DNA from 4 places in the Streptomyces sp. NBC_01283 genome. Region 3 is predicted to be linked to each of the others. Evidence: riboswitches for the same ligand, from Rfam matches in the RefSeq annotation. Region 3 holds a riboswitch; each other region holds the start of a gene.
What was found. Region 3 has a riboswitch for cyclic di-AMP ahead of OG302_RS40205 (transglycosylase SLT domain-containing protein). Riboswitches for the same ligand answer to the same signal wherever they lie in the genome.
Positions count from the first base shown of each region.

Region 1: linked by a shared signal. The riboswitch ahead of OG302_RS17680 (NlpC/P60 family protein) and the one ahead of OG302_RS40205 (transglycosylase SLT domain-containing protein) in region 3 are both predicted to bind cyclic di-AMP.
Region 2: linked by a shared signal. The riboswitch ahead of OG302_RS11935 (M23 family metallopeptidase) and the one ahead of OG302_RS40205 (transglycosylase SLT domain-containing protein) in region 3 are both predicted to bind cyclic di-AMP.
Region 4: linked by a shared signal. The riboswitch ahead of OG302_RS24875 (transglycosylase family protein) and the one ahead of OG302_RS40205 (transglycosylase SLT domain-containing protein) in region 3 are both predicted to bind cyclic di-AMP.

Region 1 is NZ_CP108430.1:3,911,309-3,918,982, forward strand. It holds gene OG302_RS17670 (M23 family metallopeptidase) at 35-1,690, shown strand; gene pcrA (DNA helicase PcrA) at 1,712-4,258, opposite strand; cyclic di-AMP (ydaO/yuaA leader) riboswitch at 4,511-4,668, shown strand; gene OG302_RS17680 (NlpC/P60 family protein) at 4,676-5,863, shown strand; gene OG302_RS17685 (hypothetical protein) at 5,965-6,318, opposite strand; gene OG302_RS17690 (NlpC/P60 family protein) at 6,639-7,674, shown strand, end outside.
Region 2 is NZ_CP108430.1:2,638,023-2,645,696, reverse strand. It holds gene OG302_RS11945 (M16 family metallopeptidase) at 1-1,050, shown strand, start outside; gene OG302_RS11940 (M16 family metallopeptidase) at 1,047-2,432, shown strand; cyclic di-AMP (ydaO/yuaA leader) riboswitch at 2,630-2,793, shown strand; gene OG302_RS11935 (M23 family metallopeptidase) at 2,806-3,609, shown strand; gene OG302_RS11930 (GntR family transcriptional regulator) at 3,843-4,535, shown strand; gene OG302_RS11925 (HPr family phosphocarrier protein) at 4,694-4,975, opposite strand; gene OG302_RS11920 (GNAT family N-acetyltransferase) at 5,208-7,674, shown strand, end outside.
Region 3 is NZ_CP108430.1:8,895,979-8,903,652, reverse strand. It holds gene OG302_RS40235 (SDR family oxidoreductase) at 1-493, opposite strand, end outside; gene OG302_RS40230 (winged helix-turn-helix transcriptional regulator) at 586-957, shown strand; gene OG302_RS40225 (lipase family protein) at 1,052-2,350, opposite strand; gene OG302_RS40220 (hypothetical protein) at 2,573-2,767, shown strand; gene OG302_RS40215 (helix-turn-helix transcriptional regulator) at 2,848-3,198, opposite strand; gene OG302_RS40210 (ANTAR domain-containing protein) at 3,439-4,233, shown strand; cyclic di-AMP (ydaO/yuaA leader) riboswitch at 4,832-5,026, shown strand; gene OG302_RS40205 (transglycosylase SLT domain-containing protein) at 5,031-5,759, shown strand; gene OG302_RS40200 (hypothetical protein) at 5,941-6,162, opposite strand; gene OG302_RS40195 (hypothetical protein) at 6,307-7,065, opposite strand; gene OG302_RS40190 (hypothetical protein) at 7,226-7,492, opposite strand.
Region 4 is NZ_CP108430.1:5,442,939-5,450,612, forward strand. It holds gene OG302_RS24865 (recombinase family protein) at 1-557, shown strand, start outside; gene OG302_RS24870 (transglycosylase family protein) at 798-1,805, shown strand; cyclic di-AMP (ydaO/yuaA leader) riboswitch at 1,987-2,174, shown strand; gene OG302_RS24875 (transglycosylase family protein) at 2,178-2,888, shown strand; gene eno (phosphopyruvate hydratase) at 3,201-4,493, shown strand; gene OG302_RS24885 (septum formation initiator family protein) at 4,603-5,085, shown strand; gene OG302_RS24890 (DUF501 domain-containing protein) at 5,155-5,685, shown strand; gene OG302_RS24895 (exopolyphosphatase) at 5,682-6,608, shown strand; gene OG302_RS24900 (NAD(P)/FAD-dependent oxidoreductase) at 7,007-7,674, shown strand, end outside.

The DNA of each region.
Region 1 (7,674 bases), 5.0 Mb from region 3:
CTCTGCCCCTGCTGCCGAGGCGAAAGAGAAGTTGGTGAACGACCGTCACCCGTCGGGGAGCTCGACACCCCCGGCCTCGGCACCCGCCGACCATGCGCCCTACGCGGCGTACGACCCGCAGAGCACCGAGCACGGCGCCTACACCGGTTACGACGGCTACTCCACCGGAAGCTTCGACACCACAGGCAGCTATGCGACGGCCGGTCACGACACCGGAAGCTTCGCGTCCGATCCACTCTTCGGCGACATGCCCGGCGGTTCGTACGACACCGGCCAGTGGTCCACCACGGGGACGCAGCAGACGCTGAACCACGACCCGTACGCCGCTCAGCACCAGGCCGCGTACGACACCAGTGGTTACGAGACCGGCAGTTATGACACCGGCGCCATGTGGTCGACCGGCGGCTATCAGCACCTCTCCGCCGACATCCCCGCACAGCCGGGCCCCGACGCGACCGCGCAGTGGGACGCGAGCGCCTGGAACCAGCCACAGCAGACGGGCCAGTGGGAGACCCAGGCCTTCGACACAGGCGCGTATGACGCGACCGCGTGGAACTCCGGCGGCCAGGACATGACGCAGGCCATGCCGTACGGGGCCACCGGGACGCACGAGGCGTACGGCACTCCCGAGACGCTTGAGGCGCACGAGAACCACGGCGCGCACGAGGACCTCGGCGCGTACGAGGCCCAGGACACGCCCGGAGCGCCGGACACGTACGAGGCGCCCGAACCGTACGAGCATTCGCCTTACGACACCGGGTCCTACGCTTCCGACGCGTACGCCCCCGGTTCTCAGTCGCCCGAGGCATACGCCCAACCGGCTCCCGCAGAGCACGAGTTCACGCCCGACGAGGCTCCCGCCGATTCGCTCGGCCCGGTCGAGCCCAGCCCCAGGGGCACCGCGGGTGACGACGAACCGCCGGTCATGGACCGTTCGCACGGCTCCCGCTCGCGGGCCCGCCGCCGCTCCCCCGCCAAGCGTTCCGCACTCTTCACGGTCGCCGTGCCCTCCGCCTGCGTGATGGGCGTCGCCGGTATCGCCGCCGCCTCCGTGGGCGACTTCGGCAGCGACGACGCCAAGGAGACGCAGGCGGCAACAGCCCCCGACCCCGCGTCGGTGCAGCCCTCCGCCGCGAACAACAAGCTCGACACGCAGCTGGCGAACCTCTCCGCGGACGCCGGTGACTTCGCCGACCGCGCGAGCCGCACCCAGGAGCGCATCGACCTCAAGGCGGAGAAGGTCGCCGCCCAGAAGAAGGCCGCCGAGGAAGCCGCGCGCAAGGAGCGCCTGCGCCCCAAGTTCGCGCTGCCGGTGAAGCAGCGCGGCCTGAGCGCGTACTACGGACAGGCCGGCGTCAACTGGATGTCCGCGCACTCCGGAATCGACTTCCCGGTGTCGTACGGCACCGAGGTGCTCGCCGCCACCGACGGCACGGTCTCCACGAAGTGGAACAGCGCCTACGGCAACATGGCGATCGTGACCGCCAAGGACGGCACGGAGACGTGGTACTGCCACCTATCCACGCACAAGGTGTCCAGCGGACCCGTCAAGGCGGGCGACCCCATCGCCTTCTCCGGTAACTCCGGCAACTCCACGGGACCGCACCTGCACTTCGAGGTGCGCCCCGGCGGCGGCTCGGCTATCGACCCGCTGCCGTGGCTGCGCAGCCACAACCTCGACCCGACGTAACTCCGGCCGCCGCCCCGGGCGTTACAGCTTCTCCACCGGCGCGTACCGCAGCAGGAGCCGCTTCGGCTTGGGCTCTCCGAAGTCCACCGTCGCCTCGGCGTTGGCGCCCGTACCCTTCACTCCGACCACGGTCCCGAGGCCGAACTGGTCGTGCGTGACCCGGTCCCCGATCGCCAGCGCGACCACCGGCTTCTCCGAGGCACGGCGCGTGGCGAAGCCCTGCGCGCCCCCGGTGCGTGAGCGCGACGACGACAAGGAGGAGGCGATTCCGGCCGCGGGCCCGGAGGACGCGGGTGCGCCGACGGAACCCTTCCGCTTCCAGTCCAGGTGTACCTCCGGGATCTCCTCCAGGAAGCGCGACGGCGGGTTGTACGAGGGCTGTCCCCAGGCGCTGCGCATGGAGGACCGCGTCAGATAGAGCCGCTCACGCGCGCGCGTGATGCCCACGTACGCGAGGCGGCGCTCCTCCTCCAGTTCCTTGACCTGGCCGAGGGAGCGCATGTGCGGGAAGACGCCGTCCTCCATGCCGGTCAGGAAGACGACAGGGAACTCGAGGCCCTTGGCGGTGTGCAGCGTCATCAGCGTGATGACTCCGGAGCCGTCGTCCTCCTCGTCCGGGATCTGGTCCGAGTCGGCGACGAGCGCGACCCGCTCCAGGAACTGGGACAGCGTGCCCGAAACGCCTGCGGCAGCAGCCGCGTCCGCTCCGTCCGCGGCGTCGGTCTCAGCGTCGGTGTCGGTGTCGGTGTCGGTCTCGGCGTCGGTCCCGCCCTCCGCTGCACCGCTGTCGTGCTCGAACTCCAGCGCCACGGCTGCGAGTTCCTGGAGGTTCTCGATGCGCGTCTCGTCCTGCGGGTCGGTCGAGGCCTGCAGCTCGGCGAGGTACCCGGTCCGTTCGAGCACGGCCTCCAGGACGACGGCGGGGCCGGCGCCGGACTCGACGATGGTGCGCAGCTCCTCCATCAGCACGTTGAAACGCTTGACGGCGTTCGCCGAGCGGGCCGCCATTCCGTACGCCTCGTCGACGCGCTTCAGCGCCTGCGGGAAGGAGATCTTCTCGCGCTGCGAGAGCGCGTCGATCATCGCCTCCGCGCGGTCGCCGATGCCCCTCTTGGGTACGTTCAGAATGCGGCGGAGCGGGACGGAGTCCTCCGGGTTGGCGAGCACCCGCAGATACGCAAGGACGTCGCGGACCTCCTTGCGCTCGTAGAAGCGGACGCCGCCGACGACCTTGTAGGGCAGGCCGACGCGGATGAAGATCTCTTCGAAGACACGGGACTGCGCGTTCGTCCGGTAGAAGATCGCGACGTCGCCCGCCTTCGCGTCGCCCGCGTCGGTGAGCCGGTCGATCTCGTCGGCGACGAACTGTGCCTCGTCGTGCTCGGTGTCGGCGACGTAGCCGGTGATGCCCGCGCCCGCGCCCGCGTTGGTCCACAGATTCTTGGGGCGACGGCTTTCGTTGCGCTCGATGACGGCGTTGGCCGCGGTCAGGATCGTCTGCGTGGAGCGGTAGTTCTGCTCCAGGAGGATCGTCGTCGCGTTCGGGTAGTCCTCCTCGAACTGGAGGATGTTGCGGATCGTGGCGCCACGGAAGGCGTAGATCGACTGGTCCGCGTCACCCACGACACACAGCTCGGCGGGGTCGTCCCCCTCGCCTCCGGAGGGGCCCACCAGCTCGCGCACCAGGGCGTACTGGGCGTGGTTGGTGTCCTGGTACTCGTCGACCATCACGTGGCGGAAGCGGCGGCGGTAGTGCTCGGCGACGTCGGGGAACGCGCGGAACATGTTGACCGTCGTCATGATCAGGTCGTCGAAGTCGAGGGCGTTCGCCTCGCGCAGACGCGACTGGTACATCGCGTACGCCTGGGCGAGCGTCTTCTCGAAGCCGTCGGCGGCCTGGCCGGCGAAGGTCTCCTCGTCGATCAGCTCGTTCTTCAGGTTCGAGATCTTGGCGCTGAAGGACTTCGGCGGGAACTTCTTCGGGTCGATGTCCAGATCGCGGCAGACCAGCGCCATCAGGCGCTTGGAGTCGGCGGCGTCGTAGATCGAGAAGGAGGAGGTGAAGCCGATCGTCTTCGACTCGCGGCGCAGTATGCGCACGCACGCGCTGTGGAACGTCGACACCCACATCGCGTTGGCCCGCGGCCCGACGAGGTTCTCGACGCGCTCCTTCATCTCGCCGGCGGCCTTGTTCGTGAACGTGATCGCCAGGATCTGTCCCGGGTGCACGTGCCGCTCGGCCAGGAGATACGCGATGCGGTGCGTCAGGACGCGGGTCTTGCCGGAACCGGCGCCCGCGACGATGAGCAGCGGGGAGTCCGCGTGCACGACGGCCGCGCGCTGGTTCTCGTTCAGCCCGTCGAGCAGGGCCGCCGGGTCGATCACGGGGCGCGGGGCGCCGCCGCGGTAGTGCGCGTCCCGAGGTGTGGGCGCGTCGAACTTCCCGTCGAACAGATCATCCGGAACGGATTCCGGACCACTGTCCTCGGGCGGCGGCGGGGGCTCTTCCTCCGAAGCCCGCGAGGGCTTGAGGTCCGCCAGGAAGCTGTCATCAAAGAGGCTGCTCATCGCCTCCCGAGTCTAGGCGGCCCCACTGACAACCCGCCCCGGGTTCCGGCCACCCCGTCCTTCCGCGCCCGCCTACGCCCAGCCCGCGGACCGTCACGTTCCGCTACGTCGCGGCATGCCCGCGTCAAGCGCTTCGCAAAGTAACGAAAACGTATCGGGCATATCGAACATCAACCTTCACACGGGCCACACGAATTGGCTAGGTTGCTGCCCGGGCTGCTCGTACTCCCACCGGCGAACCCCGCCGGGAACGAGTGGCCTCCGCCGAGTTCGATCTCCTCGGAGCCGGGGACCCACGTAGAACTTGGGGTGAATCGGTCCCGTACGCAGTACGGGACCGTAGGGCAACCTTCCGGAACCACCCGCCCGAACCCGACAGCTAACCCGGTAGGCGGTCTACGGAAGGAGTCGCCTCCCTTGGCGTCGCACCGCAAGCCGCGGACCCGCATTGCCGGCCTACGCGCCACCCCCGCCCTCGGTATCACGACGGCAGCCCTGACGTCCGTGGCCCTCCTCTCACAGAGCGCGCAAGCGGCACCGTCCGCGCCCCAGAAGCCCAGCCTCGAAGAGGTCCAGAAGAAGGTCGACGACCTCTACCACCAGGCGGGCGTGGCCACCCAGAAGTACAACTCGGCCAAGGAGCGCACCGACAAGCAGCGCAAGAAGGTCGACGCTCTCCTCGACGACGTGGCAGAGCGCGCCGACAAGCTGAACGAGGCCCGCCGGCAGCTGGGCACGTTCGCCGCGGCCCAGTACCGCACCGGCGGCGTCTCCGAGACCGCCACGATGATGCTCGCCGACGACCCGCAGGGGTTCTTCGACCAGAACCACCTGTCGGACCGGCTGACCGCGCGCCAGAAGAGGGCGGTCGACGACTACCAGACGCAGCAGGCGTCGGCGACGAAGCAGCGCACGAAGGCCACCAAGAGCCTGGAGACGCTGAGCAACTCGCGGGACGACCTCAGGACGAGCAAGCAGACTGTCCAGAAGAAGCTGGGCCAGGCGCGCACGATGCTCTCGGAGCTGACGGCCGAGGAGAAGGCGCGGCTCGCGGCGATCGAGAAGAAGAAGGAAGACGAGGCCAAGCGCAAGGCCGCCGAGCTGGCGCGCAAGCAGGAGGCCGAGGCGGAGGCCAAGCGCAAGGCGGCGGAAGAAGCCGCCGCCAAGGAGCGCGAGTCGGACAAGGAGACCCCGGACGCGGGCTCCGGATCCGGCACCGGCTCCGGCTCCGGCTCCGGCACGGACAGCGGTTACGCGACGAAGGCCGCGAAGGTGATCAACTTCGCCGAGGCCCAGATCGGCAAGCCGTACGTATGGGGCGCCACCGGCCCGGACTCCTACGACTGCTCCGGGCTCACCCAGGACGCGTGGAAGGCCGCGGGGATCTCCCTGCCGCGTACGACGTGGGACCAGGTGAAGGTCGGCACGACCGTCAAGACCGCCGACGCCAAGCCGGGTGACCTGGTCTTCTTCTACGACGACATCAGCCACGTAGGGATCTACATCGGCGACGGCAAGATGATCCACGCCCCGAAGCCGGGTGCGAACGTCCGCGTCGAGTCGATCTACTACATGCCGATCCACAGCGTGGTCCGCCCCGCGTAACCGTCACACCGCATGAGAAGCGGCCCTCCACGCGCGCGTGGAGGGCCGCTTCTCATGGTGGAGGGCCGCTTCTTATGAAGGTGACCGGGTGAGGGTGGAGATCAGGTCCACAGCACCGCGATGAAGATGTTCGCGACGGTCAGCAGCCCGACGGCGCCGAACATCCCCTTGTCCACCTTCTCCTCGTCCCGCTTCACATAGACCAGCGCGAGGATCACGATCAGGACGGCCATCTTGATGCCGATCTTGACGTTGTTGACGGGGTTGTCGTCCGCCTGGTTGAGACCCACCAGGACCACGCCCGTGACGAGCATCGTGAGCGCGCCGTGCAGCATCGCGGGGCTGAAGCGTGCCGTGCCCTGGCCCATCTGCTTCATCTGGGTGAGGAAGCCGCCCAAGAGGGAGGCGATGCCGATGATGTGCAGGCCGACGAAGAGATGGGTGAGAACGTCCATGTCCCGGAGCCTAGCCGGGGCCATATCACCGCTCCGTGGCCAGGTGGGCCACAAGCTCCGCATCAGTCACAGGCGTACGCGAAGGTCGTGCGACTCAGCGGATCGCATGGTCGCACATAGTCACCTGTCCGCACACTTCCGTCAGTTGCGCACAATCCGTCACCAACCCGTGACGGTCAGGTTTAGCGTCCTTCGTCAGGTGACCGGCTCCCCACCGCCGCCCGGTCCAGGGGCGGCAGTCGGACACCACCGCCGAGAATCCGGCGGCGGTCCGCTCCCCCTGTGCGGGCCGCCGCCGGAACCTTAAGGAGCCCCCTACGTTGGCAGCGCACCGCAAGCCGAAACAGCGCTCGCTCAGTGGCCATACGGCCCGTACCGCCGCCACCATCGCCCTCGCCGGGGCCGCCACAGCCACCGCCTTCGACGGAACGGGACACGCGGATCCGCGGCTCAGCCCGGCCGAGGTGAAGTCCAAGGTCGACGCGCTCTACCGCGAGGCCGAGGTCGCCACCGAGAAGTACAACGGCGCCAAGGAGAAGGCCGAGAACGCCGAGAAGTCTCTGGGAGAGCTGCGCGACGAGGCGGCCCGCAAGACGGAGAAGCTCAACTCCGCGCGTGCGGGGCTCGGTTCGATGGCGGCGGCGCAGTACCGCAGCGGCGGCATCGCCCCGTCCGTCCAGGTCGCGCTCTCCTCCGACCCCGACCAGTACCTTGAGCGCGCCGCGCTCGCCGACCGGGCGAACAGCCGCCAGGCCGCGACCGTCACCGGCGTACAGAAGCAGCTCCAGGAGATCGACCAGCTGCGTGACGAGGCCGACGACACCCTCGCGCACCTCAAGTCCCGCCAGGCGGAGCTGAAGAAGCACAAGAAGACGGTCAACGGAAAGCTCGACGCGGCCAAGCGGCTCCTGTCACAGCTCACCGGCGACCAGCGCGCGGAGCTCGCGGGCAAGGACAGGGCATCCCGTACCGCGGGCCGCGACGGCGTCCCGGGCGTCCCGGCCAAGGCTGCCAACTCCCGTGCCTCAGCGGCGGTCTCGTACGCCTACAAGGCGCTCGGCAGCCCGTACGTATGGGGCGCCACCGGGCCCAACGCCTTCGACTGCTCGGGGCTCACCCAGGCCGCCTACCGGTCGGCAGGGGTCGACCTGCCGCGCACGACGTACGCGCAGATCGCCGCGGGCGAACGCGTCCCGCGCTCCCAACTCCAGCCCGGCGACCTGGTCTTCTTCTACCAGGGCATCAGCCACGTCGGCATCTACGTGGGCAACGGCCAGATGATCCACGCCCCGAACCCGAGCGCACCGGTCCGCATCGCACCGATCAGCCAGATGCCGTTCGCGGGGGCTACGCGGG
Region 2 (7,674 bases), 6.3 Mb from region 3:
ACCAACTACTTCGAGACCATGCCCACACACCAGCTCGAGCTGGCCCTGTGGCTGGAAGCCGACCGCATGGGCTCGCTGCTCTCCGCGCTCGACGAAGAATCCATGGAGAACCAGCGCGACGTCGTCAAGAACGAGCGCCGCCAGCGCTACGACAACGTTCCGTACGGCACGGCCTTCGAGAAGCTGACCGCCCTCTCGTACCCCGAGGGCCACCCTTACCACCACACCCCGATCGGCTCCATGGCCGACCTGGACGCGGCGACCTTGGAGGACGCGCGGGCGTTCTTCCGCACGTACTACGCGCCCAACAACGCTGTCCTTTCGATCGTCGGCGACATCGACCCGCAGGAGACCCTCGCCTGGGTCGAGAAGTACTTCGGATCCATCCCCTCGCACGACGGCAAGCAGCCGCCGCGCGACGGATCGCTGCCCGACACGATCGGCAAGGAGCTGCGCGAGGTCATCGAGGAGGAGGTCCCGGCCCGCGCCCTGATGGCCGCCTACCGCCTCCCGGAGGACGGCACGCGCGCGTGCGACGCCGCCGACCTGGCGCTCACGGTCCTCGGCAGCGGCGAGTCCTCCCGGCTCTACAACCGCCTCGTGCGCCGCGACCGCACCGCCGTGGCGGCCGGGTTCGGCCTGCTGCGGCTCGCCGGAGCCCCCTCGCTCGGCTGGCTCGACGTGAAGACGTCCGGTGACGTCGAGGTCCCCGTCATCGAGGCCGCCGTCGACGAGGAGCTCGCCCGCTTCGCGGAAGAGGGCCCCACCGAAGAGGAGATGGAGCGCGCCCAGGCACAGCTGGAGCGCGAGTGGCTGGACCGGCTCTCCACGGTGTCGGGCCGCGCGGACGAACTGTGCCGGTACGCCGTCCTGTTCGGCGACCCGCAGCTCGCCCTCACCGCCGTCGGGCGCGTCCTCGACGTCACCGCGGAAGAGGTCAGGGCGGCCGCGGCGGCCCGGCTGCGCCCGGACAACCGCGCGGTGCTCGTGTACGAGCCCATCGCGCCCGCCGAAGCCACCGACGAGGACGAAGAGGAGGCCGCGAAGTGAGCGAGGCCGCAACGATGCAGTTCCACCCGCAGCCCCAGGCGGGCACCGCACGGCCGTGGGCCTTCCCCGCGCCCGAGCGCGCCACCCTGGACAACGGCCTCACCGTGCTGCGCTGCCACCGCCCCGGCCAGCAGGTCGTCGCGGTGGAGATCCACCTCGAGGCACCGCTGGACGCCGAGCCCGAGGGCCTCGACGGCGTCGCCACGATCATGGCGAGGGCCTTCAACGAAGGCACCGACAAGCACTCCGCCGAGGACTTCGCCGCCGAACTCGACCGCTGCGGCGCCACCATGGACGCGCACGCCGACCACCCCGGCGTCCGCGTCTCCCTCGAAGTCCCGGTCTCCCGCCTCCCCAAGGCGATGGGCCTGCTCTCCGACGCCCTGCGCGCCCCCGCCTTCGCGGACAGCGAGATCGAACGCCTCGTGCGCAACCGCCTGGACGAGATCCCGCACGAGGCCGCCAACCCGGGGCGGCGCGCCGCCAAGGAGCTCTCCCGGCAGCTCTTCCCGGCGACCGCCCGCATGTCGCGCCCCCGCCAGGGCACGGAGGAGACGGTCACGGCCATCGACTCGGCGGCGGTGCGCACCTTCTACGAGAAGCACGTGCGTCCCGCCACGGCGACGGCCGTCATCGTGGGCGACCTGACCGGCGTCGACCTGGACGCCGTCCTCGCCGACACCGTCGGCGCCTGGACGGGCGGCACCGCCGAACCGCGTCCGGTGCCTCCGGTGACCGCGGACGACACCGGGCGTGTCGTCATCGTGGACCGCCCCGGAGCCGTGCAGACGCAGCTGCTCATCGGACGCGTGGGACCGGACCGGCACGACCGCGTCTGGCCCGCACAGGTGCTCGGCACGTACTGCCTGGGCGGCACCCTCACCTCGCGCCTGGACCGCGTCCTGCGCGAGGAGAAGGGATACACCTACGGCGTACGGTCGTTCGCCCAGGTCCTGCGTTCCACGCCGGACGGAAGCGGCGCCGCGATGCTCGCCATCAGCGGCTCCGTGGACACCGAGTCCACGGGCCCGGCGCTCGACGACCTGTGGAAGGTGCTGCGTACGCTCGCCGCCGAGGGCCTCACGGACGCCGAGCGCGACGTCGCCGTGCAGAACCTGGTGGGCGTCGCCCCGCTCAAGTACGAGATGGCGGCGTCCGTCGCGGCCACCCTCGCCGACCAGGTCGAGCAGCACCTGCCGGACGACTTCCAGGCTCAGCTGTACCGCCAGTTGGCCGCCACCGGCACCGTGGAGGCCACTGCTGCCGTCGTGAGCGCCTTCCCGGTGGACCGCCTGGTGACGGTGCTCGTCGGTGACGCCGCGCGGATCGAGGAGCCCGTCAGGGCGCTCGGCATCGGTGAAGTGAGTGTGGTCACCGGCTGAGTGGCAGTCAGGACATGTCGGGACCCCAGTGGCGGGAATTGGCTACTGGGGTCCTCATATGTCCGAATTGCTATGGAGGTTACGTGTCTGCCCTGTGGCGTGCGCTACAAAAACACTGATCCGTTTGTCGTTTGAAAGATGGCCCGCTTAGCGTCATCCCGGCTGTTCGTCATGCAGTACGCCGCACCCGCGGCACCGGACAGTCATCGCCGAGTCCCCGTACGGCGCGAGCCAGGGGAGCCGGGGACCCACATGTCCCCTTGGGGTGAATCGGGAACCTTGCCGTCAGGTGAGGGACTCGTAGGAGACCTTCCTGCTCCGAACCCGTCAGCTAACCCGGTAGGCGAGAAGGAAGGAAAGGATCAGCCGCTTCATGGCGTTCACCCGTGCCACCGGGAAGCACCGTCGCCCGAGCCGCCTCACGCGTACGACCGCGAACGTGGCGGGCGTCGCAGCCCTCACCACCACCGGTGTCATCGGAGGCCTGGCCGCTCCGGCGCTCGCCGCCGACGACGCTGCGGCCCTTGAGCACACCGGCCTCACCCAGGCCATCTCCGTGGGCGACTCGCTCGCCCAGAGCATCGACGCGCAGGCCGCTGCCCAGCAGCAGGCCGCCGACGACGCCGCAGCCGCCAAGAAGGCCGAAGAGGCCGCCAAGAAGAAGGCCGAAGAGGCGAAGCGCAAGGCCGAGGCCGAGGCGAAGGCCAAGGCCAAGAAGGAGCGCGAGGCCAAGGAGCGTGCCGCTCGCGAGGCCGAGCGCAAGCGCCTGAACACCTACGTGGCCCCGGTCAGCGGCTCGTACGTCTCCACGGGCTACCAGACCGGCGGCGCCATGTGGTCCTCCGGCAGCCACACCGGCATCGACTTCCACGCCGCGTCCGGTACCTCGGTCCACGCGGTCGGTTCCGGCACCGTCGTCGAGGCCGGCTGGGGCGGCGCCTACGGCAACAACGTGGTCATCAAGATGAACGACGGCACGTACACCCAGTACGGCCACATGTCGTCCCTCGGTGTCACGGTCGGTCAGGCGGTCACGCCGGGCCAGCAGATCGGCCTCTCCGGCTCCACGGGCAACTCCAGCGGCCCGCACCTCCACTTCGAGGCCCGCACCGGCGAGGAGTACGGCACGGACATCGACCCGATCTCGTACCTCCGCTCGCACGGCGTCAACGTCTGATTCCCGGACGTCTGATCCCCGGCGGTCGCGCGAAGCGCACCTGATTCACCGAAAGCCCCGGCTCGTCGAGAGCCGGGGCTTTCGCCGTTCCGCGTTCCTCGTGCCCCTATCGCCTTTGGCCAAAAGTATCCCTGGATTTCGGCCGACCGTCGGAAATTCGGCGGCTCTGCAATAGAGTCACAGAACAGGCGTCGATCGACCGCGTTTCGCGGGGATTAAGGCGGAGGTCAGTCATGCGCATTCCCGCGCACTCGGTATGCACGGCCATCCGGGACGACATCGTCTCCGGTGTCTACGAACGGGGCGGCCGGCTCACCGAGGAACTGCTCGCGCGCCGCTACGGAGTCTCCCGCGTCCCCGTGCGCGAGGCCCTGCGCACCCTGGAGGCCGAGGGCTTCGTCGTCACGCGCAGGCACGCGGGCGCGTGCGTGGCGGAACCGACCGAGGAGGAGGCCGCCGACCTCCTGGAGATCCGCGCGCTCCTGGAGCCGCTGGGCGCCGCCCGCGCCGCACAGCGCCGCACGGAGGCGCACCTGAAGGTCCTGCGCGGCCTTGTCAGGCTCGGCCAGGAGCGGTCGCGGCACGGCCGGAGCGAGGATCTGCGCTCACTCGGCGGCTGGTTCCACGAGACGCTCGCCCAGGCAGGCGGCAGTCCGGGCCTCACGGCACTGCTCACCCAGCTCCGGCACAAGATCGCCTGGATGTACGTGGTGGAGACGTCGGCGGCGCCCGCCGAGGCCTGGGCCGAGCATGCCGCGATCGTCGACGCGGTGGCGCGCGGCGACGCGGAGCGGGCCCGCGCGCTCACCGCGCAGCACACGGAACGGACCACCTCCGCGCACCGGCCGCGCTTCGTGCAGGGCCGCGGCATCCCCGGTGTGAGGGGTTCGCAACATCCCGTAAACGCAGTGGGCCTGCGGCATTAACAGAGGCGCCGTATACAAAGAAGAGTTATTCGGCGGGGGATTATTTCTGCTGCCCGAATTCAATGTCGACGACTGATATCCGGCAAGCGGAACCAGAAACGCCGAAGGGCCCGCCCCTATTTGGGGCGGGCCCTTCGGCGTATGAGTACCAGTCTTTACTAGACGGTCTCGGGGAGTTCCTCGAGGCCGTCCGCGACCAGCTTCGCCAGACGGTCGAGAGCGGCGTCCGCGCCCTCGGCGTCGGAGGCGAGCACGATCTCCTCGCCGCCCTGCGCGCCCAGACCGAGCACCGCGAGCATGGAGGCGGCGTTCACGGGGTTGCCGTCAGCCTTGGCGATCGTCACGGGGACGCCGGCGGCGGTGGCCGCGCGGACGAAGATGGAGGCGGGTCGGGCGTGAAGGCCCTCGGCCCAGCCGACGTTGACGCGGCGCTCAGCCATGTGTTGCTGCCCTTCCAGGTGTCTCACACTTGTCTAGACCAGTGTCTCATGCCGCCACGAGTGCTCCGCCGGCCGATGGTCCGTACGGCGCCGACCGGTGGTCCGTACGGCGGCGGCCGTAGGTCCCTGCTCCGTCGACCGTACGTCCTCCCGCCTCGGGTCCTCGTCCCGCCCTTCGACGTCTCCTAGCGTGCCCCGGCCGACGCGCCCCCGCGACCCGTACCCTGGGCCCATGCAGACCCCGTCGGACCGGCACGCATACCCCTCCCACTGGGAAGCCGATGTCGTCCTGCGTGACGGAGGCACCGCACGGATCAGGCCGATCACGGCCGAGGACGCGGACCGCCTGGTCAGCTTCTATGAACAGGTCTCGGACGAGTCGAAGTACTACCGCTTCTTCGCCCCCTACCCCCGCCTGTCCGCCAAGGACGTGCACCGCTTCACCCATCACGACCAGGTGGACCGGGTGGGCCTCGCGGCCACCGTGGGCGGCGAGTTCATCGCCACCGTGCGCTTCGACCGCATCGACTCGCGCGGCATGTCCGCGAGCGCGCCCGCCGACGAGGCCGAGGTCGCCTTCCTCGTGCAGGACGCCCACCAGGGCAGGGGCGTCGCCTCCACCCTCCTCGAACACATCGCCGCCGTCGCCAGGGAGCGCGGCATCCGCCGCTTCGCCGCCGAGGTGCTGCCCGCGAACACCAAGATGATCAAGGTGTTCACGGATGCGGGCTACCAGCAGAAGCGCAGCTTCGAGGACGGCGTCGTACGTCTCGAATTCGATCTGGAGCCCACCGACCGCTCGCTCGCCGTGCAGCGCGCGCGTGAGCAGCGGGCCGAGGCGCGGTCGGTGCAGCGGCTGCTCACGCCGAAGTCGGTCGCCGTGATCGGCGTCGGACGCACGCCCGGGGGAGTGGGGCGCAGCGTGCTCCGGAACCTTCGCGAGGCGGGCTTCACCGGGCGGCTGTACGCGGTGAACAGCGCGTTCGAGGAGGGTGGCGAGATCGACGGGGTGCCCGCGTACCGCTCCGTGCGCGACATCGAGGAGACCGTCGAGCTCGCCGTCGTCACCGTGCCCGCCGAGCGGGTGCCGCAAGCCGTCGACGAGTGCGGTGAGCGCGGGGTGCTCGGGCTCGTCGTGATCTCCGCCGGGTACGCGGAGAGCGGCCCCGAGGGGCGGGAGCGGCAGCGCGAACTGGTGCGCCAGGCGCGGTCGTACGGAACGCGCATCCTCGGCCCGAACGCCTTTGGGGTCATCAACACCTCACCGGAGGTACGGCTCAACGCCTCGCTGGCCCCGCATCCCCCCGAGCGCGGCAGGATCGGCCTCTTCACCCAGTCCGGCGCGATCGGCATCGCGCTGCTCTCCGGACTCCACCGGCGTGGCGCGGGCCTGTCGACCTTCGTGAGCGCGGGCAACCGCGCGGACGTGTCCGGCAACGACGTCCTTCAGTACTGGTACGAGGACCCCGACACCGATGTCGCCCTGATGTACCTCGAATCCATCGGCAACCCGCGCAAGTTCACCCGGCTCGCCCGGCGCGCGGCGACGGCGAAGCCGCTGGTCGTGGTGCAGGGCGCGCGGCACAGCGGGATCGCGCCAACGGGGCACGCGGTGCAGGCCACGCGGCTGCCGCACGCCACGGTGTCGGCGCTGCTCCGCCAGGCGGGGGTCATCCGGGTCGACACCGTCACCGAGATGGTGGACGCGGGACTGCTCCTCGCCGGGCAGCCGCTGCCCTCCGGGCCGCGGGTGGCGATTCTCGGGAACTCCGAGTCGCTCGGCCTTCTCACGTACGACGCGTGCGTCGCCGACGGGCTTCGGCCCCTCCCTCCGCGGGACCTCACCACGGCGGCGACCCCGGCGGACTTCCGTGCGGCGCTCGCCGAGGCCTTGTCGGACGATGCCTGCGACTCGGTGATCGTCACCGCCATCCCCTGGGTGGGCGAGGACGGGGCCACGGCGTCACCCGAAGGCGAGGTGCTCGCCACCGAGCTGCGGGCCGCGGCTGCCGGCTGCCCCGCCAAGCCCGTGGCCGTCGTCCACGTGGAGCTCGGCGGCCTCGCCGAAGCCTTGGCCGCCGCCACCCGTACTCGCCCTGACGCCCCCGTTCCGGCACCCGGCAGCGGAGGCTTTGCCGAGCAGTCCCCCCCTGCGGAACGCCTGCCCACAGCGGAGGCGGACGACCGCACCGTGACGACGGAGGACGACCGCACTGTCATCCCCGCCTACCCCGCCGCCGAACGCGCCGTCCGGGCGCTCGCCGAGGCCGTGAAGTACGCCCAGTGGCGGCGCGAGGCCAAGGAGCCCGGCAAGGTTCATGAGTACGAGGACATCGACGAGAGCGGCACCGCCCGGCGGATCGACGAGCTCCTCGCCGAGCAGGACGACCCGCGCGGCGCCACCCTCGCCCAGGACGACGCCCGCGAACTGCTCGGGCGGTACGGCATCGACGTACGGGATGCCCTGCCCGCGCCAGACCCGGACGCGGCCGTGGCGGCGGCCCGCGCGCTCGGCTATCCCGTGGCCCTGAAGACCACGGCCCCGCACCTGCGCCACCGCGCCGATCTCGGCGGTGTGCGCCTCGACCTGGCCGACGAAGAACAATTGCGCCGCGCCTACGTCGAATTGACCGACACCTTCGGCAAGCCCGCGGAGCTGCGACCCGTCGTGCAGGCGATGGCACCCCGCGGCGTCGACA
Region 3 (7,674 bases):
CGATGACCGGCACGCCCAAGTCGCCGAAGGGCGCGGCGACCGCGCCTTGCGTGCGGACGGCCTCCGCCCAGCCCAAGGCGTTGGACGCGAAGCCGCCCGGTCGCAGGACGGCCCAGTCCAGGCCTGACTCGCGCAACGCGTCCTCGACCGCGCGCATCGCGACCCGCGATGGGCCGAGCGGCCTGGTCGTCACGCCCTGCGAGGACAGCAGGACGACTCGGCGGACCCCGCGGGCCGCGGCCAGGCCGATGAGGTCGGCAGGAGTGGCTCCGGGGGCGTGCAGGTCGCCGGACAGCAAGAGGAACAGTCCTTTCGCCCCGTCCAACGCGGTGGTAACGCTTCCCACTTCGGTCAGGTCGGCCGCCACATGCCGGACTCCGTCCGGCACAGCCGCCGCGTGCCGCGACACCGCCGTCACCTGCTCGCCCGCCTCGACCAAGGCCTGCGTCAGGGGACGGCCCACGTTTCCGGTAGCTCCGGTAACCACGATCATGTTCAGCTCCTAGTCCGTTGTGCACTGCGGAAGTTGACGCTAGGAGCCGGGCTTACTTTCCGTAAGGGCATACCTATGGGTAAGCTCCGGACATGGATGAAGGTGTGCAGCTGACGCAGGCCGAGGCGAGCACTCGGTATGAGGTGTTTCACACCGACTGCCCCGCGCGTGACGTGGTCGACCACGTGACCAGCAAGTGGGGCATCTGGGTGCTGATCTCCTTGCGGAGCAACGACCTTCGGTTCTACGAGCTGCGTGACGGCATCCGGGGCATCAGCGAGAAGATGCTCGCCCAGACCCTGCGCGCGCTGGTCCTGGACGGCATGGTCTGGCGCGAGGTGGAGCCGACGACACCACCCCAGGTCACCTATGGTCTGACCGAGTTCGGCCAGTACGTCAGCGAGCCACTGACGAACTTGTTCGACCGCATCACGGAACGGCTACCGACGCGGAACGCGGGGTAGTTCGAGGCCCGCGACAAGACGCCCATCAGGCATCGGCACCACTTCGCCGCCGTTCATGGCTGGCGGCGAAGCGGCTGGGTGCGTGGCCCTGGAATCAGGTGCCGCAGTTGCCTGATGTGGGTTCGCCCGCGAAGCGGCGGCCGAGCCATTCAAGTGCTGGGCCGTTGCCCTGAATTGCCGTCCCCACATGCGACTGCCCGGCGAAGGACCGCCACTCCACGGCGGTTCCCCTGGCGCACCAGTCGGCCCGCAGCTTCTGGCCGACCGCGTAGGGGATCGTCTCGTCCGCGTCGCCGTGGTACAGGAACGTCGGCGCCGACGGGCGCTTGGTGCCGATCAGTTGCTTGGCGATGGCCTTCTGCCAGTTCGGCCGGTCCAGCGGGTTGGACGTGGTGACGTCCTCGATCGCCTTGCCCCGCCCTGCCTCCAGGACCGTACCGACGCACTCGGTCCGCACCACCTCGGCGAGCTTGCGGCCCTCCTTGTTGAGGTACTTGTTGAGCGCCAGGTTCGGCTGGGCTGCGTTCTGACCGACGGCGGACATCAGCAGATAGCCGGCGCTGTCCCCGCCCTCCAATGATTCGGCGACCTTGTCGAGATCGGCCGGGACGCCGCCGCTCGCCGTTCCCTTGACCTTCAGCTCGGGAGCGTAGGTCGCGGCCATCTCGGCGGCCTTCGCGCTGGCTCCGCCGCCCTGCGAGTAGCCCATGATCCCGACGGGTGCCTTCGCGGAGACGCCGTACTTCGCCGCCTCCGGATGCCGCTGGGCCGCGCGCGCCGCGTCGAGGACAGCGCTTCCCTGCGCCTTGGCGACCATGTAGGTGTGGTCGCCCGGGGTGCCGAGGCCCTCGTAGTCGGTGACGACGACGGCGTATCCCCGTACCAACGCGGCATTGACGAGGGGCGCCTCCGCCGTCGTACCGCCCGGGAATCCGGCGGACGGCGCGCACTTGTCACCGAGGCCGACCGTGCCGACGGCGTAGGTGATCAGTGGACGTGGGGTGGTCCTGCCGTCGTCGGGAACGATCACAGTTCCGGAGACCGCGTTGCGCCGTCCGTCGGCGGAGGTCGACCGGTAGGTGATCTTCCAAGCCTTGGTGGGAGTCGGAACGCCCGGCGTGTACTGGAAGGAGGAGGGCTTCGAGGTGAGGATCGCGCCGGGGCCGGTCTTCTTCCCCGGCTTCTTCTTTCCCTGCTTCTTGTCCCTGCCGTGCTGCGCGGCGCTGGGGGCGTTTCCGGTGGACTGCGCCGCGGGCCGGGTCGTGGGGGTCGCGTCCCGGGCACTGTCCGGGACGCCGGTGCTCTGCGCGGCGGCGGACCCGGGAAGCCCGAGCACCGCCACCGCGAGAACGGCACCCGCGGCCACCGGCCGTCTGCGTAAAGATGACATCATGCAGCTCTCCCAACTCTCCTGTGGGCAAAGGGGGTTGGCCAGCACCGTACTGACGCGTCAGTAATACGGCCATAGATGCGCGGGAGTCCATCGTGACGTCACCGACCACAGGGCCGACGGCTAGGGACTGGGGACCCGCGCGTCGGGCCTAGGGTGGAGGCCATGGGTGATCAGGGGATGGGCATGGCACACGGGGTATGCACCGGCTGCGGGGGCAGCGAAGTGTATGAAGGGCAGGCCTACTTCGGACAGGCCAACCCGAACGTACGGCTGAAGTTCGGGGCGCTCCGCGGAAAGACCGTGCCGGTGTCGGCGCTGGTCTGCGCGGACTGCGGACGCCTGGAGTGGCGCCTCTCCCTCGACACGGACGCCAGGGACGGCGTACGGCGGCACTTCACCCACGTACCGCCGAGGTAGCCGGCGACCACTCAAGGGGGCCCTGCGGCCTCGTCACAACCGGGGGGGGCGGCAGCGTCAGCACTCTCCGCTCTCCCCCGTCACGCGCTGGCGCGGCGCCGCTCATCGACGTCCGGAGACGTGGCGCGGCCGACTTCGTCCCGCGCCAACAGGGAGAGGAGCGAGGCCACGGCCAGGCCGGACTCCGCCGGGTGGCGCAGCACCTCACCGGGCTCGATCCGGTAGGTGTTGCCGCGCCCTTCCCGGACGTGGGAGAGGTAACCGCCCTGCTCAAGGTCAGCAATGATCTTCTGAACGGCACGTTCGGTCAGCCGGCAGTGCGCGGCGATATCCCGGATCCGGGCGTTGCGGTTGTCGGCGATGGCCGCCAGGACCCGCGCGTGGTTGGTGAGGAACGTCCATCCGGTGTGGGGCTCGGGCACTTCATCCATGCGACAACTCTAGCGACCGAACGTACACGTTTTCAAAAACACGTACTCCTTTTCATGTATTAGTTGACGTGCTTGTGCTGGGAAGTGCAGCCTAGGGAGCGGCGCTAGGCAACACGAGAGGGAGAGGCCATGCCGGAGCCTGCACACTCAGAAGAGCCCCTCGCCGGGAAGGGCGCCGAGCACCCACGGGGCCCGCACCCGTCGCTGCCCCGGCTCCCGCTGCCGGCCACGGTCGACACCGTGCCGGACGGCACGCGGGTGAGCGTCATCGTGCGCGGAGAACTCGACCTCGAAACCGGCGAACGGCTCCGGCCCGACCTGCTCCACGCCCTGAGCGGATCGGCCGAGGGCATCGACCTGTATCTGAGTGAAGTGACGTTCTGCGATTGCTCGGGGACGAACCTGCTGCTCGACCTGCGCCGACTGGCGCTGCGGGACGGCAAGACCGTGGCAGTGCTCTCGACCAGTACCGCGGTTGAGCGGATGTTCGACCTGACTGCCACCCATGACCTGTTCGTGCCGCCCGAGTTGTCCGGGCCTCCCGCCTCCGACGGCGAGAAGGAGATCGGGCCTGCCGACAGCGAAACAGAGTCCGCCAAGGATTCCGAGGAGAGCCTGCGGACCGTCATCTCCCAGTTGCGACGGGCCATGCAGACCCGTCCGACCATCGACCTGGCCCGCGGCATCCTAATGTCCGTCTTCGGCCTGAGCCCCGAAGCGTCCTGGGAAGTACTCGTCACGGCCTCGCAGAACACCAACACAAAGCTCCACCACCTGGCCGAGAACTTGGTGGGAACCGTGCAGGGAACCGACCTGCCCGAGGCCGTGCAGAAGCAACTCGCGGCCGCCGTAGCCAAAGCGAACAAGGCGAACAAAGTTGATGGCGAGGACGAGGCGAGCAATGCTCCGCAGCCGGGTCCTCCTAACGCCACCTCGCTGCTGCCGAACTTCCCGCCAACGCCGGACCATGCCTCCGAGTTCACGCCAGAGTTCCCACCAGAAGGGCAGGTTCAGGCTCCTCCGGGTGCCACATGAACCGTCCATAGCGGCGTATCCATGTCCAACCGCGCCTATTCTTCAGCCCGGTTGAAGTGCTTCCGCAGGCAATGCCAAAATCCTGGCCGCACAGTCGAGTTGAAGTACACCCGCCGAGCGAGTGCGGACGAGAGCGGACGAGAGCGGAAATGCACGCACGGGAACTGACCGCCCCCTCCGGGCCCCGAAGGTGCACGCATCGCAGGCACGCGCTGCCCATCGAAGTCGATATGCCCCTTATCGGCAGCTCAGCGAACTTCGCACCATGTCCATCTTGCCCAGTAAAAACCCCTTCCCGCATTATTAATGACGCATCGAGCCCACTGTCCGCATTGCGCGATTCTTATGTGAAATAGCGCGATCCGATACGCCCCCGATCCGCACTGCGACCTGCGCCTCTGTCAGTGGAATGGGTCACATCGGCAGTTGTGGGGCCTCAAGAGACGTCGAGCGCACTTCCGCTCCACGCAAAGAAAGTTGGGGCTTTTCGATCAAAGAATGTGATGGGTTCCGGGCGTCGGATAATGGCCTCACCCATTCCCTCTGCAAATTCGGCTCTTGTTCCGTTCGGGCTTTCTCGCCTAACGTCACCGTCAATCCGGATGGAACGCCGAATCCTGCCGCTGTCCGGAAACCCTTCCCATCACTCACTTTCGCTCGGCAGGAGCGGGGGACCCAGGTAAGCCGCCGATCCGGATTCCGGAACGGCTCGGGGTGAAGTCGCATGCGCAGTGCGACCGGACATCTCCCGTCCGAACCCGACAGCTCACCTCGTAGGCGACGGAGAGGAATTCGTCATGCCTGCAAAGGGAAAGCACCGCCGCCCCAAGTCCAGCTCACTCAGCCGGGGGCTCGCCGTCGCGGGAACCGGCGGGGCCGTGCTCGTTCTCCCGGTGCTCGGCGCCACCGCCGCCACCGCGGCGCCGGCCGGGACGGCCGCCAAGCCCGCCGCGGCCCCGAAGACGTACGTCGTCGCCGCGGGCGACTCCCTCGCCAAGATCGCCCGGGAGCACTCCGTGAGCGGCGGCTGGAAGAAGCTGTACGAGGACAACCGCAGCGCCCTCGGCAACGACCCGAAGCTGATCCACCCCGGCGTCAAGCTCACCCTCGGCTCCCCGGCCGCGTCCGCCGAGCGAGCGGACCGCTCCGAGCGCGATGACACGCTCACCGCCAAGCCCGCCGTGGCCCCGGCGGCGAAGTCCTACACCGACGACCTCGACGGCTGGATCAAGGAATCGCTGGACATCATGGCCCAGCGCGGCATCCCCGGTACCTACGAGGGCATCCACCGCAACGTCATACGCGAGTCCTCCGGCAACCCGCTGGCCATAAACAACTGGGACTCCAACGCCGTCGCCGGAACCCCGTCGAAGGGGCTCCTGCAGGTCATCGCCCCCACGTTCGACGCGTACCACGTCCCCGGCACGTCGTCGGACAGCTTCGACCCGGTCGCCAACATCACTGCCGCCTGCAACTACGCGGCAGACCGGTACGGCTCGATCGACAACGTCAACGGCCCGTACTGAGCCGTACTGGACCGCATCCGGTCCCGTCCGCCCTGAGCCCCGGCACCCCAGGTGTCCGGGGCTCAGGCCCGTTCGAATCCACCACCGGTCCCTGCATCACCGGCTCTTGCACCGCCGGCTCTCGGAAACCCGGCTCCTGACCGGCCGTCATGCGCCCGCCGTCCACGTGCGCGCATCCGCGTCAGGTGCCGTCGTCGCCGAGCACCCGTCGCACCGCCTGCTGTGCCTCGTAGAAGTCGGCGTCGGACACTCCCGGGTCGTCCTCGACCTGGTCGAGCCACTCCGAGATCTCCTCGGCCGTCCACAGGTCGAAGCCCTTCGGAATGTCCAGGGTCGAGGTGTTCGCGCGCAGCTGCTCGGCGGCAGCCGCTTCCTTGACGCTACGTGTGCTCACTTCGATCATCGCGTCTCTCCCTTCCGCATGGGGCACCGGACGGGCGACCCTGCCAGACGCCTCCCGGGAATGTCCAACCCGTCGCTCGGGCGTTCGCCTCCCGGAGTCGTGGCCGCCTTCTCCGGCCCGGGTTCCCAGAGGGACACCGCCGTGTCACACGCCGGTGTCCCTCTGCCGCGGGGGCGCGGTGGGGCGGATCCGTCGCAGCGCCGGGCGCGGCGGGTCGCCGCCCTCTGCGAACTCCACGGCCGGGACGTTCAGCAGCTCGGACATGCCGGGGAAGAGGCCCGGGAGGGTGCTGTCGTCGGCGTGGACCGGGCCGCCGTCGCGGCTTCGGTGCGCGGTGGCGTGGGCGGCCCCCAGCTCCATCACGTACTTACCCGGCTCCCGGCCCGCCGCCGCCTGGCGGGCGCGGTCGCCCGTCACGACCTGCTCGGCGTACGTGTTCATGGCCGCCGCCCTGCGGTGGTGCTTGTCCTGCAACGGGCCGCGGAGCCGCGCCGGCCTGCCGTCGATGCCCCGGACGCGGACACGGCGGGTGCGGGCGGCCTCCAGAAAGGCCGACAGGCCGGGGTTCAGATCCCTGATGCTGTCGTATCTCTCGGTGAACTGGCCCAGCGCCGCGGACATCTCCCCCGTGCTCAGGTACTTGTCGACGTCCGCCTGGTGGGAGTCGTCCCGCAGCGTCTCCAGGTACACGGTCGTCACTCCCTTCGCCTTGAGCCCGGCCAGGTTGGTGATCAGGAAGCTCCAGACCGGGTTGCGGTTGTGCTCGCCGCCCACGATGACCCCGTCGTGCTCCGCGAGCAGACCCTCCACCCCCTCGATCATGCTCTCGACGGCAGCGAGCTTGGTGTCGACCCGGCCGGCGAAGCCCGGATCGCTGCCGTCCGCTTCGTGGGCCCGGCCCAACGCGGCCGCATCGGCGGACAGTTGGCGGTCCCGGTCCTCCTGCCCGCGCCACTAGCGAGCCGTCTGCCCGTCCCTGTGCCCCATGCTCTCCAGGATCTCGTTGTGCTGCACCTGACCGGGCTGCCCGTACTGTTCGTGCAGCCCGGCCGCGGACAGGGCGTTACGGAGTTCGGGGTTCTGCTCGTTGAGGGCTCTGCGGATCTTCGAGGATCGACAGGCGCTGCTTCTTTCGGTCGCGCTCGAAGACCGGGTGGCCCTCCGCCTCTTTCTCGATCAGGTCCCAGTCCTCCTTCTCGGTGACCTGGTTGGGTGTCCGTTCCTTCTTCTTCGAGTCGCGGGGCCCTCGGACGAGCAGTGCCGGTCCGGCGGGGTGGCGGTGCAGTTCCTCCTGAGTGATGCGCTGCACCGGCCACGCCCTGCTCGTCATCCGCTGCACCGCCGTGCGGCGGGCCTACGCGGGGCGCGGCGCGTCGTCCGCGTGCCCCGCGGGCTTCTCCTCGTTACTGCGCATGACGACTCCGTCGGTGGTCCGGTCACTCGGTCTCCACCGTGATTCGGCGCTTCGGTCCGCGAAAGAGCGGTACGGGCGGCGGCGGAGGCAGACCCCGG
Region 4 (7,674 bases), 3.5 Mb from region 3:
GCGCGCACAACCTGTTGGACATCGCGAATGGCGCCATGGAACGGCTGAGGACTCTGACGCTCGCAGAGCGTAAGGAAGTCTTCGACATGTTCGACCTGCACGTAGTCCCCGGGGACATGACCGACGTAGGCAAGCCCGGTAATAGGTGCCCCGTCAGCGAATGGCACTGGGAAACCGGGGCGCTGGTTCCGCCGGACCCCACAGACGAGGAGTGGGAGACGGTGCTGAGTGTTCTCAGGCTCCACTTCTCCGGGAAGGCAAAGAAGCACTTCGTTACGAAGTACGACATTCGCGAGCAATTCTGCGGCATGCTCCACCGGCTCCGTCACGGAGTCTCCTGGGTCGACATGCCGAATACATGGGGACCGATGAACCCCATGAGGGAACGCCAGCTCACGTGGTGGAAAAGGGGGGTGTGGCCGGAGTTGATGGCGGTGTCGGGCGCCGATGAGCGAGGGTCGCAGGCATACAGGCGGCCGACACTTCCTCGGCTCACGGTGACGGGGCGGCTCCGCGCCGGGATGCTCACACAGATCTGGAGCGAAGAGCCTCGATAGAGATGGCGTGGCGGCCTCATCATGCGCGGACTCCGCACGCTGCCCGTGGAGTTCACACCCGCACAGCGGAGCAAATATCAGACGTCTGGAACGCCGTCCAGCTGACAGGCCGTCAAGACTGTGACTTTCACGTGATCTCCGCTGCATCGACTTGTGACAAGCGTTCGACTGCCGCTACGTTCACGACGACTCGGCCTCCCGTGCCGCAGTCGTCGCTCCAGTCACGCGAAAGGCACCCGCATGCTCTCCGGCAATGGTCGTCACCGACGCCCCCGCCAGGCCCCGGCTCTGATCGTCGCGGCAGGAGTCGCAGGATCGGCCATCGCCATCCCGCTGCTCGGCGCCACCAGTGCGAGCGCGGCGGACACCGCCACGTGGGACAAGCTCGCGGAGTGCGAGAGCGGCGGATCCTGGAGCGCGGACGCGGGCAACGGCTACTACGGCGGGCTCCAGTTCTCGCAGGAGCTCTGGGAGGAGTACGGCGGCCTCGACTTCGCGCCGAGCGCCGACCAGGCCAGCCGCTCGCAGCAGATCTCCGTCGCCGAGAAGGTCCTCGACGACCAGGGGACCAAGGCCTGGCCGAGCTGTGCGCCGATCGCCGGTCTCACCCAGGACGGTGCCGCGGCCGACGTAGACCCGGGCGCCCCGATCACGACGATTCCTTCTGACGAGCCGTCGGAGTCGACCGGGTCCGGCGATGAGGCGGACCCGGACGAGCCGAGCGAGTCCGCCGACCCCTCGGACGACGCCGGGTCCTCGAAGAAGCCCTCGGGCTCGGAGAAGTCTTCCGAGAGGCCCGGCACCGATGACGCCGACGCCGATGCTGACGCCGACGACTCCGATGACACGTCACGAGACAAGAATCACGACGAGTCCGGCAAGTCGGGTGACTCGGCCAAGTCCGGCGACCCGGACAAGTCCGGGCGTGACGATGCCACTTCGCCCGGCTCCGGCTCTTCCGCCGGTGAGGGCGAGGGCCGCCACCGCGGCGGCAGCGCGGACGGCGAGCCGTCCGGCGACGCTTCCCGCGAGGGTTCGGGCCGGCATGCCTCCCGTGGCGACGAGCGTCAGCAGGACGGCTCCGACGGGACGTACACGGTCCGCTCCGGCGACAACCTCTCGGCCATCGCCGACGACCTCGACGTGCAGGGCGGGTGGACCGAGCTGTATGCCGAGAACGAGAAGTCGGTCGGCTCCGACCCCGATCTCATCCTCCCCGGTCAGAGCCTCGATTTGGGCGAAAAGTAGGGGTAGTTGGTGAGTCGCTTTGCGCTTGATGTCCCAATTGGCGCAAGTGAGAGATGGGTCTCAGAAGCCCTGATCGTCTTTGAAATTCGACCGATCGCATGACTACGGTCGGGACCGCTCGCCACAGCGGGCCCCGCCGGTCGGTACGCCGAGTCCTGCCAACGGCCGTTCGGGAACAGTCGTCGCGTAAGCGCCGTAGGCAGGAGCGGGGGACCCAAGGTTTCCGCCGGGCCCGGCCGTTGAGCATCGCGAGAGCGAGGCACACGGACGGGAACGGCTAGGGGTTAAGTCGCGCTCAGGAAGCGCGGCCGGGCAACTTCACTGGCCCGAACCCGACAGCTCACCTCGCAGGCGTCGGTGAGGGGATCACTCATGCTGTTTTCCAGCAAGGGCAAGCACCGCCGTCCGTCCAAGGCCACCCGTGTCGCCACGCTCGCCGGCGTCACCGGTGTCGCGGTCGCGGCCCCGCTGATGGCGGCCGGCCAGGCCTCCGCCGCGACGAACTCCGAGTGGGACGCCGTCGCCCAGTGCGAGTCGGGCGGCAACTGGTCGATCAACACCGGTAACGGCTACACGGGCGGCCTGCAGTTCTCGTCGTCCACCTGGGCCGCGTACGGCGGCACGAAGTACGCGCCCAGCGCCGACCAGGCCTCCAAGGCCCAGCAGATCGAGATCGGCGAGAAGGTCCTCGCGGGTCAGGGCAAGGGTGCCTGGCCGAGCTGCGGCGTCGGCCTCTCGGGCGCCTCCAACGAGGGTGGCGGTGCGCAGGAGAGCGCCCCGCAGCAGACCCAGGAGCAGCCGAAGAGCCAGCCCAGCGCGCAGACCGAGCAGCCGCAGCAGCAGGCCCCCAAGAAGGCCGAGGCCGCGCCGAAGGCCGAGTCCAAGAAGACCGTCGAGACCCCGACCGGCAAGACGGTCAAGAAGGGCGACGGCGAGTACAAGGTCAAGAAGGGTGACACCCTCTCCAAGATCGCCGAGGCCAAGGACGTCAAGGGCGGCTGGCACAAGGTGTACAAGCTCAACGGCGACATCATCGACAACGCCGACATGATCTACCCGGGCCAGCAGCTGCACCTCAGCTAAGAGCTGAGGAGGCAGGCAGGCGGCACCTGGCGGTCGCGCCCCCCGGCGGAGGCGCGACCGACGGAGCCGGTGACGCCCGCAGGTACTGCCGGTCCACCCCCGTCCCCACGGGTCCACCCCGTCCCGGTGCGCGTATCCCCCGTACGCACCGGGGCGGGGTTCTTTTGCCCTCCACGCTTTGTTCCGTTCGGAAACATTTTGCTCTCGGTTTGTCCACAGGGCGGTCGCTCGGCTGGCTCTTGTCCGGGAGCCGGTTAGGCTCGTGTCCGCGAGGCCAACGCCCCGCGTACCCGCGTCACATCCCAGAAGGAGATGCTCGTGCCGTCCATCGACGTCGTCGTAGCCCGGGAAATCCTGGACTCCCGAGGCAACCCCACGGTCGAGGTCGAGGTCGGCCTCGACGACGGCAGCACGGGTCGTGCCGCCGTTCCGTCCGGTGCGTCCACCGGTGCTTTCGAGGCCATCGAACTCCGTGACGGTGACCCCAACCGTTACATGGGCAAGGGCGTGGAGAAGGCCGTCCTCGCCGTCATCGAGCAGATCGGCCCGGAGCTCGTCGGGTACGACGCGACCGAGCAGCGCCTGATCGACCAGGCGATGTTCGACCTCGACGCCACCGACAACAAGGGCTCGCTCGGCGCCAACGCCATCCTCGGCGTCTCGCTGGCCGTCGCGCACGCCGCGTCGGAGGCCTCCGACCTCCCGCTCTTCCGCTACCTCGGCGGCCCGAACGCGCACCTGCTGCCCGTTCCGATGATGAACATCCTGAACGGCGGGTCGCACGCCGACTCGAACGTCGACATCCAGGAGTTCATGATCGCGCCGATCGGTGCCGAGTCGTTCTCCGAGGCCCTGCGCTGGGGCACCGAGGTCTACCACACGCTGAAGAAGGTCCTGAAGGACAAGGGCCTCTCCACCGGCCTGGGCGACGAGGGCGGCTTCGCCCCGAACCTGGACTCCAACCGCGCCGCGCTCGACCTCATCCTCGAGGCGATCAAGCAGGCCGGTTACGTCCCCGGCGAGCAGATCGGCCTCGCGCTCGACGTCGCCGCGTCCGAGTTCTACAAGGACGGCAAGTACGAGTTCGAGGGCAAGTCCCGCTCGGCCGCCGAGATGACCGAGTACTACGAGGAGCTCGTCTCCTCGTACCCGCTCGTCTCCATCGAGGACCCGCTGTTCGAGGACGACTGGGCCGGCTGGAACGTCATCACCGAGAAGCTCGGCGACAAGGTCCAGCTCGTGGGCGACGACCTGTTCGTCACCAACCCCGAGCGCCTGGCCCGTGGCATCGAGGAGAAGTCCGCGAACGCCCTCCTGGTGAAGGTCAACCAGATCGGCTCGCTGACCGAGACCCTGGACGCCGTCGAGATGGCCCAGCGCAGCGGCTTCAAGTGCATGATGTCGCACCGCTCCGGTGAGACCGAGGACGTCACCATCGCCGACCTCGCCGTCGCCACCAACTGCGGCCAGATCAAGACCGGCGCCCCGGCCCGCTCCGAGCGCGTCGCCAAGTACAACCAGCTGCTCCGCATCGAGGAGATCCTCGACGACGCGGCCGTCTACGCGGGCCGCAGCGCGTTCCCCCGGTTCCGCTTTGCGGACTGATAAGCACAGCAAGGGCTGAGCGCAGCTGCCCTGAGTAGTTACCTACGTCCCCGTACTCGGTCCCGTACCGTGTGCGGGGACGTACGTACGTATCGGGGAGGCGGCACACATGGCCGTGAAGGACCGCGACCGGTTCTCCACCGCGACCAGGCTGCGGCTGCTCGGCGAGCAGACCGCGGAGCGTGTCTACCGCTCCCAGACCAAGCGCCAGGCACGCCGCTCCCGGCTGACGGGACGCGCCGCGCTCCTCGCGCTCGTGCTCTGCTCGCTGGTCGTCGCCCTCGCCTACCCGATAAGGCAGTACGTCTCCCAGCGCGCGGAGATCGCCGACCAGCGCAAGGAGCAGGCCGAGCGCCGCGAGAACGTCGAGAGACTGAAGGACGAGAAGGCCCGCTGGCGGGACGACGCGTACGCGGAGCAGCGTGTCCGGGACCGGCTGCACTATGTGATGCCGGGCGAGACCGGCTTCACGGTGGTCGATCCCGAGGCGGCGAGGAAGCAGCGCACCGACCAGGGGGCCGCCGCCCGACCCTGGTACTCGAACGTCTGGGACGGCGTCGACAAGGCCGACCGCCCGGACGACGACGACTGAGCTCGACAGGGTTCGACCGAGTCCACCCGGGCTCGACAGAACTTCTACGGAACCGATCGAAAGACAGGCATGGAAACGCCCCCGCCGACCACCCCGCGCACCGAGCCCACCGACGCCGACGTCGAGGCCTTCAAGCAGCAGCTCGGCCGCCCGCCGCGCGGCCTGCGGGCCATCGCCCACCGCTGCCCGTGCGGGCAGCCGGACGTCGTCGAGACGGCGCCGCGCCTTCCGGACGGGACGCCGTTCCCGACGACGTACTACCTGACGTGCCCGCGGGCCGCCTCCGCGATCGGCACCCTTGAGGCCAACGGCGTCATGAAGGAGATGTCGGAGCGGCTGACGACGGACCCCGAGCTGGCCGCCGCCTACCGCGCGGCGCACGAGGACTACATCGCGCGCCGTGACGCCATCGAGGTCCTGGAGGGCTTCCCGAGCGCGGGCGGCATGCCGGACCGCGTGAAGTGCCTGCACGTCCTGGTCGGCCACTCGCTGGCCGCGGGGCCCGGCGTGAACCCGCTGGGCGACGAGGCCATCGCGATGCTGCCGGAGTGGTGGCGCAAGGGCGCGTGTGTCTCGACGAGCGAGGAAGAGCGCGCATGACCCGCGTGGCAGCCATCGACTGCGGCACGAACTCGATCCGCCTCCTGGTGGCGGACGCGGACCCGCGGACCGGTGAACTGGTCGACCTGGACCGCAGGATGACGATCGTCCGCCTGGGCCAAGGGGTGGACAAGACGGGCCGCCTGGCCCCGGAGGCGCTGGAGCGCACCTTCGCCGCCTGCCGCGAGTACGCCGAGGTCATCAAGGAGCACGGCGCCGAGCGCCTCCGCTTCGTGGCGACCTCCGCGTCCCGCGACGCCGAGAACCGCGACGACTTCGTACGCGGTGTCCTGGACATCCTCGGCGTCGAGCCGGAGGTCATCAGCGGTGACCAGGAGGCCGAGTTCTCCTTCACAGGCGCGACGAAGGAACTGGCGGGCAGCGACCACCTGGCCAAGCCCTACCTCGTCGTCGACATCGGCGGCGGCTCCACGGAGTTCGTCGTCGGCGACGACGAGGTCAGCGCCGCCCGCTCCGTCGACGTCGGCTGCGTACGCCTCACGGAGCGGCACATCCGCACCGACCCGCCCGCGCCCGCCGAACTGGACGCCGTCCGCGCCGACATCACGGCCGCGCTGGACCTGGCCGAGCAGACGGTGCCGATCGGCGAGGCCCGCACCCTGGTCGGCCTGGCGGGGTCGGTGACGACGGTGGCCGCCATCGCGCTCGGCCTCGACGCGTACGACTCCGCGGCGATCCACCATTCCCGTATCTCCTACGAGCAGGTGAGCGAGATCGCCGCCCGCCTGGCACGGGCCACGCACGACGAGCGGGCCGCCATCCCGGTGATGCATCCGGGCCGTGTGGACGTCATCGTGTCCGGCGCGCTCGTCCTCCTGTCGATCATGGACAGGACCGGTGCCCGGGAGGTCGTCGTCAGTGAGCACGACATCCTCGACGGCATCGGCTGGTCGATCGCCTGAGCACGTCATGTAGCGTCTGAGCGGCTGTTGAGGGGCTCGAAGGACCCGGCGGCGACACTCCGTCGGGAAACTTCGTGAAGTTCTTCACAAGGAAATCGGCTCGGTTGGACGATGTTCAGGGGTTCTGGACCCCTAAAAGTGACCCCAGAGGCCCCCGCGACCCACGACAGTGAAGGTTCGCGAGTGTGTCCGGAGGGTTGGCCGACCGAGTGGTCCAGTGCGGTGGAAGGGTCAGAGCGGCAGCTCACAAGGGGTGCACAACGACTTGGGCTGTCGCGTGGTTCCCCTGGGGCGTCATGACCTGCGTCACGTGGGCGGCGAAGTGTAGCAGAGGGTGTACCCATGCTTGTGAAGGGGCGCACGAGCGACCCCTGCCTGGCAGGTGGATACTCGATGGCATGAGCACCACGGAGCGTCCCAGGATCCTCGTAGTAGGCGGTGGGTACGTAGGCCTGTACGCAGCTCGGCGCATCCTCAAGAAGATGCGCTACGGAGAGGCGACCGTCACGGTCGTCGACCCCCGGTCGTACATGACCTACCAGCCCTTCCTCCCCGAAGCCGCCGCCGGCAGCATTTCGCCTCGGCATGTCGTCGTCCCGCTGCGACGCGTGCTGCCCAAGGCGGAAGTTCTGACCGGCCGGGTCACCACCATCGATCAGGACCGCAAGGTCGCGACGATCGCCCCCCTCGTGGGCGAGGCGTACGAGCTGCCTTTCGACTACCTGGTCATCGCGATGGGCGCGGTCTCCCGCACCTTCCCGATCCCCGGCCTCGCCGAGCAGGGCATCGGCATGAAGGGCATCGAGGAGGCCATCGGCCTGCGCAACCACGTCCTCGAGCAGCTGGACAAGGCTGACTCCACGACGGACGAGGACGTCCGCCGCAAGGCGCTGACCTTCGTCTTCGTCGGCGGTGGCTTCGCGGGTGCGGAGACCATCGGTGAGGTCGAGGACATGGCCCGCGACGCGGCCAAGTACTACAACAACGTGAAGCGCGAGGACATGCGCTTCGTGCTCGTCGACGTCGCGGACAAGATCCTCCCCGAGGTCGGCCCGAAGCTCGGCCA